One region of the Methyloversatilis discipulorum genome, then DNA from elsewhere that is predicted to be linked to it. Evidence: predicted binding sites of a transcription regulator. Region 1 holds the regulator's gene; the other holds the start of a gene.
What was found. The regulator sigma-54, encoded in region 1, starts transcription at its own class of promoters, with help from an activator protein. The targets are predictions, from matches to a motif close to TGGCACNNTTCCTGCT.
Positions count from the first base shown of each region.

Region 2: a site for sigma-54 is predicted at 1,810-1,825, ahead of METFAM1_RS0114780 (TorF family putative porin). Genes of this name have one in related genera too.

Region 1 is NZ_AZUP01000001.1:2,626,241-2,629,416, reverse strand. It holds gene hprK (HPr(Ser) kinase/phosphatase) at 1-101, opposite strand, end outside; gene ptsN (PTS IIA-like nitrogen regulatory protein PtsN) at 70-558, opposite strand; gene hpf (ribosome hibernation-promoting factor, HPF/YfiA family) at 681-1,001, opposite strand; gene METFAM1_RS0112270 (RNA polymerase factor sigma-54) at 1,065-2,507, opposite strand; gene lptB (LPS export ABC transporter ATP-binding protein) at 2,528-3,176, opposite strand, start outside.
Region 2 is NZ_AZUP01000001.1:3,167,412-3,170,587, reverse strand. It holds gene METFAM1_RS0114795 (YceI family protein) at 1-546, opposite strand, end outside; gene METFAM1_RS0114790 (YceI family protein) at 601-1,182, opposite strand; gene METFAM1_RS0114785 (accessory factor UbiK family protein) at 1,249-1,497, opposite strand; gene METFAM1_RS0114780 (TorF family putative porin) at 1,870-2,664, shown strand; gene glnK (P-II family nitrogen regulator) at 2,704-3,042, shown strand; gene METFAM1_RS0114770 (ammonium transporter) at 3,056-3,176, shown strand, end outside.

The DNA.
Region 1 (3,176 bases):
TGGTCGGCGACGATCAGCGTTTCACCACTGCCGCACTGCCATTGCAGGCGCAGCCGGTCGCGATTGTCCTCAAACAGCCGCGCGACGCTGAGTTTCCGCATGCGCGGGCTGCCAGGCTGTGAACAGGGTGTGGATGGCGGGTACGTCGGCGGCCTGCATCAGCTGTTCGCGGAAGGCCTTGTCGGCAAACATCTGCGCCAGCTCGGACAGGATCTGCAGATGCAGTTCGGTCGCCTGCTCCGGGACCAGCAGCACGAACAGGAGATTGACCGGGCGGCCGTCCGGCGCGTCGAAGGCAACCGGGTTTTCCAGTCGCACGAAGCCGCCGATGGCTTCCTTCAGGCCCTTGATGCGGCCATGCGGAATGGCCACACCCTGGCCGAGGCCGGTCGAACCGAGCTTTTCGCGCGCGAACAGGCTGTCGAACACCTGGCTGCGGGCGATGCCCTGGTTGTTTTCGAAAAGCAGGCCGGCTTGTTCGAACACACGCTTCTTGCTGCTGGCGTCGAGGCCGAGGCAGATGTTCGAAATGGGCAACAGCTTTGCGATAAGCGTCATGTCAGGGGCTACTCCGAACACGCGGCGGGCGCGGTACCGAGGTTAACGGTCGCCGCGCCGGAAAAGTTGATTGCACTGCAACAAGGCCGCGGATTATACGCCCCTGGCAGCGGGCAATCGTTTCATTCTGCCGCCTGGTGCTTCAGTGCTTCACGGGTGTGTTCGCCGGACTTCTCCTTGTGCTTGAGCACCTGGCGATCGAGCTTGTCGATCAGGTTGTCGAGCGTCGCGTACATGTCCTCGCTTTCGGCTTCCACGAAGATGTCCTTGCCGCGGACGTGCAGCGTAACTTCCGCCTTCTGTCGCAGCTTTTCCACCGACAGGATGACGGAAACGCTGGTCACGTGGTCGAAATGGCGGATCACGCGGTCGAGTTTCGTTTCGACGTATTCGCGGATGGCCGGGGTGACTTCGAGGTGATGGCCGGTGATGGTGAGGTTCATGCTGCCTCCTTTCGTTACGGGACGAAAAATGCGTGGCGATCGGGTCGGTCGATGTGATCCGTCTCAGATCGCCTTGCGCACGCTGACCGGCGGGATGTTCAGGGACTCACGGTACTTGGCGATGGTGCGCCGCGCAACGACGATGCCCTGCTGGCCCAGTATCTCCGCGATGCGCGAGTCCGACAGCGGACGCTTGGCATCCTCGGCGCCCACCAACTGGCGGATGAGCGCGCGGATCGCGGTGGCCGAACAGGCCCCGCCACTTTCGGTCGCCACATGGCTTCCGAAGAAATACTTCAGTTCGAACAGGCCGCGTGTCGTCGCCATGTACTTCTGCGAGGTGACACGCGAAATGGTGGATTCGTGCAATTCGAGCGTTTCGGCGATCTCGCGCAGCGTCAGCGGTCGCATCGCCACCTCGCCGAACTCGAAGAACTGGCGCTGCCGTTCGACGATGGCCTGCGACACGCGCAGGATGGTGTCGAAGCGCTGCTGCACGTTCTTGATCAGCCACTTGGCTTCCTGCAGCTGACCGGACAGGCCGCTGCCGCGCTGGCCCTGCAGGATTTCGGCGTACAGACGGTTGATGCGCAGCCGCGGCATCGCGTCCGGGTTGAGCAGGGCCGTCCATTGACCGCGCACCTTGCGTACCACCACGTCGGGCACGATGTAGCGCGCGTCGATCGGTGCGAACTGCGCGCCCGGGCGCGGGTTCAGCGAGCGGATGAGTGTCTGCGCGGCGCGCAGAAGCTCTTCGTCGCAGCCGACGGCGCGGCGGATCTTGGCGAAGTCACGCGCGGCCAGCAGGTCGATGTGCTGGTCGATGATGGTGCGAGCCAGTGTCGACACTTCGTCGGTGGGCAGCGCATTGAGCTGCAGCAGCAGGCATTCGCGCGGGTCGCGGGCACCGACGCCAACCGGGTCGAAGTTCTGCAGCTGGCGCAGCGCGATCGACAGGTCGTCGAGGTCGATGTCGGCTTCTTCCGGCAGCAGCTCGACCAGTTCGGTCAGTTCCTGGTTCAGGTAGCCGTCGTCGTCCAGCGCCTCGATCAGCAGGCGGATCAGGTAGCGGTCGCGCTCGCTCATCTGCGACAGCGCAAGCTGACCACACAGGTGGTCGCGCAGCGAGGTACCGGCGGCCTGTACGTCCTGGTAGTCGCCGTCCTCGTCGTCGCCGCCGCTGCGTGAGCCGTAGCTGCCGCTTTCGCCGGACCAGTCGTCCATGTCGGCGCTGCTGGCGCTCTCCTGGGCGCGCTGCTCCTCCTGCTGGGCGTCCGCGCTCTCCTGCGGCGTGCTGTCGCGCGTCTCGCCCATGCTGTCCTGCGGCGGCTGGTAGTTCGCGACCGGCTCGCTGTCGTCGCGCTCGAGCATCGGGTTCTCGTCCAGGAAGCGTTCGATCTCCTGGTTGAACTCGATGGTCGACAGCTGCAGCAGCCGGATGGACTGCTGCAGTTGCGGCGTGAGCGCAAGATGCTGGGAAAGTTTGAGTTGCAGCGACTGCTTCATGGTGTGCAAATTTCGGCGGTCTAGAGGCGGAAGTGTTCGCCGAGATAGACCTTCCTGACGCTCTCGTTATACACGATTTCTTCAGGCCGGCCGCTCGCCAGTACCTCACCGGCGTTGATGATGTAGGCGCGATCGCAGATGCCCAGTGTCTCGCGCACGTTGTGGTCGGTGATCAGTACGCCGATGCCGCGCTCCTTCAGGAAACGGATGGTTTTCTGGATGTCGATGACGGCGATCGGGTCCACGCCGGCGAATGGTTCGTCGAGCAGGATGAAGCGCGGCGACGTCGCCAGCGCGCGGGCGATCTCGACGCGGCGACGCTCGCCGCCCGACAGCGCCGCGGCCGGGCTCTTGCGCAGGTGGCCGATGCCCAGCTCTTCCAGCAGCTCGTCCAGCCGCGCGGCGCGCCGGGTCGCATCCTTCTCGTTCAGCTCGAGGATGGCGAGGATGTTCTCCTCGACGTCCAGCTTGCGGAACACCGAATTCTCCTGCGGCAGGTAGGACAGCCCCTCGAGCGCCCGCCGGTGGATGGGCAGGTGGGTGAGCCGCTCGCCGTCGAGATGGATCTCGCCGCCGTCGGCGCTGACCAGGCCGACGATCATGTAGAAACAGGTGGTCTTGCCGGCGCCGTTCGGGCCCAGCAGTCCGATCACCTCGCCACTGCCGACC
Region 2 (3,176 bases), 540 kb from region 1:
GATCACCACGGTGTCGCCGATGCCCGGCAGGTACTTGGTCATGCCGAATTCCGAGCGCTTGAGCGTGGTCGAGATGTCGGCGCCGCACAGCGCCTTCTTGTTGATCGGGTGGGTGCCGCAGGCAAAGCCCTTCACATCGAGGCGCACCGGCCGGGTCACGCCGAGCAGCGTGAAATCGCCTTCCGCGCCGACCAGCTTGTCGCCTTCGTAGATCAGCTTGGTCGACTTGAAGGTCATGTTCGGAAACTTCTCGACGTTGAAGAAATCCTCGCCGCGCATGTGCTTGTCCCAGGCTTCGAGGCCCATGTCGACGGAGGCGCTGTCGATCGTGACTTCGATGCTGCCGCTCTGCTGCGACGGCACCAGCATGATCTTGCCGGTCACGTTGTTGAAGCGGCCGCGCTGGGTCGAAAAACCGAGATGGTTCACCTCGAACACCGGATAGGTGTGGCGGCTGTCGATGGTGAAGCTGTCGGCGGCCATCGCGCCGGCGGTCATGGACAGGCCGGCGAATGCGCCGAACAGGGCAACAGCGATCTTCTTCATGCAGCAACTCCTTCTTATTGATGTTCAGGTGCGCCCCGGGGCGCGCCCGGAGACTTACTTGCCGGCGACGGCGAGCCGGAAACGGATCTGCACCTCGTCGGCGACCACCGAGGTGTCACCCCAGGCACCGGTACCGACCCCGTAGTCGAGGCGCTTGAGCGGGAAGCTGCCTTCGAGCACCGCACCGGCGCCTTCCGGCTTCAGCGTGAAGGGTGCCGCCACTTCGTGTGTCTTGCCCTTGATGCTCATCTGGCCGCGTACTTCGTACCTGTTGTTGCCCAGCGGCTTGACCGAGGTGGACACGAAGCGCGCGGTCGGAAACTGCTTCACGTCGAACCAGTTCTTGCCCTTCACTTCGTCGTTGGCTTCCGGTCCGCCGGCATCGATCGAGGCCAGTTCGATGTCCAGCGTGGCCTTGCCGGCCTCGGGTTTCGACGGATCGAAATCCAGCGTGGCGGCGAACTTGCGGAAGGTTCCGTCGACCGACACGCCCATCTGCTGCGACACGAAGGCCAACGTACTTTTCTCTGGCAGCACGCGGCTGTAGGTGCCAGCCGCCAGCGCCGGCAAGGCCAGCGCCAGACCTGCGGCGATCACGGTCGACCGGCACGCGGCCGTGAAATTCGGAAACGTCATGAGCTCTCCATATAAGTCGCACATCGTCGTTGATGCGCGGAGGCGGGAAAAATTCCGCGGCGGCGGTCAGCCCTCGCGCTGGGCCATCCTGCTTTCGAGCTCGGCGACGCGCGCCTCCAGCGCTTCGAGCTGGGCGCGGGTGCGGGCCAGCACCTCTTTCTGCACGTCGAATTCCTCGCGCGTGACCAGATCGAGTCGGGAAAACATGGCACTGGCCATCGCCTTGGCGTTCTTTTCCAGATCGCGGGCCGGGCTGGCGGCGATCAGTTCGGAAAAACGGCTGGACAGCTCTTCGAGCATCTTGGGATTGAGCATGGCGACCTCCTGCAGTTAGGAATTCAACGCGGCGCCCCTGCGGGACGCCGACGCGACGTACGTTCGCCGCGCATTGTGCCGGCAAGCAGCAGCCGGCGCGACCATCGCGGCGGCGTCATTCATGACATCGCGGTGCATTTCCGGGCATGCGGGCACCGAATTCGCGCACGGAGTGTAAGGCCATGTATTCACGCACCGACTTGGTGCGAGTCGGATTTGTCGCGCGTGAACTTGGGGCAAGGCCGTTGTATGGATCACGGCATCGCCGTGGGACACGATCGCAAGCCATTGAAATTATTTATGTTTGACTGCTGGCACGGTCCGTGCAATGGAGGCTGAGCAGTTTTCCCTAACATCAAGGAGTGAACACTCATGCAAAAGACTCTGATCGCCGCCGCCCTCGCCAGCGCGCTGGCCGTGCCCGCCTTCTCCGCCCACGCCGAAGAGCCCGCCAGCCCGCACACCTTCACCGGCAACGTCGGTCTGTTCAGCCAGTACGTGTTCCGCGGCATCAGCCAGACCAACGAAGACATCGCACTGCAGGGCGGCTTCGACTACTCGCACGCCAGCGGCTTCTACATCGGCACCTGGGCATCGAACATTTCGTGGCTGAAGGATGCGCCGGCAGGTGTGGATCCCGCCTACTCCAGCTCCAGCATGGAAATCGACGTCTACGGCGGCTACAAGTTCGCAGTAACCGAAGACATCGGCATGGATGTCGGTATCCTGCAATACATCTATCCGGGCGACCGAAACCCCGGCATAACCAAGGCCGACACGACCGAAGTCTATGTTGCCGCCAGCTGGAAGTTCCTGTCGGCCAAGTACTCGTACAGCCTGGGCGACACCTTCGGCGTGAACAACGCCGACGGCACGTGGTATCTGGACCTGCAGGCCAACTACCCGATCACCGACGCGCTGACGCTGAACCTGCACTACGGTATCCAGGAATTCGACGGCTCGAACGCTGGCGTCAAGAACGACTCCTTCGCCTCGTATGAAGACTGGAAGATCGGCCTGTCCTACGCGCTGCCGCAGAGCTTCACTGTCGGCGCCTTCTATACCGACACCAGCATGAACAGCACGGAAAAGGCCTTCTACACCAATCTGAAGGGCAAGTACCTCGGTGACGACCAGTACGTCGTATTCGTTTCCAAGACCTTCTGATTTACACAAACGCTTCGCGGCATCTGCCAGGGGAATGTCATGAAACTAGTCACTGCCATCATCAAGCCGTTCAAGCTTGACGAAGTGCGTGAGGCGCTGTCCGCCATCGGCGTGCAGGGCATCACCGTCACCGAGGTCAAGGGTTTCGGTCGTCAGAAAGGCCACACCGAGCTGTACCGCGGTGCCGAGTACGTCGTCGATTTCCTGCCGAAGGTGAAGATCGAAGCGGCGATCAGCGACGAGCTGGTCGACAGCGTCGTCGAAGCCATCGAAAAATCCGCCAGCACCGGCAAGATCGGCGACGGCAAGATTTTCGTATTCGATCTCGAACAAGTCGTCCGCATTCGCACCGGTGAAACCGGCGTCGATGCGCTTTAAGGGAGAACGGGAGATGAAGCGCTTTTTGAGCATCCTGTGCGCAACGCTGGCCATCGGCCTGGCAGCGCCTGTCATGGCAGAAGACCCCCCGGCAGCGCCGGTCGCGGCCGAAACGGCCGCGCCGGCCGCCGACG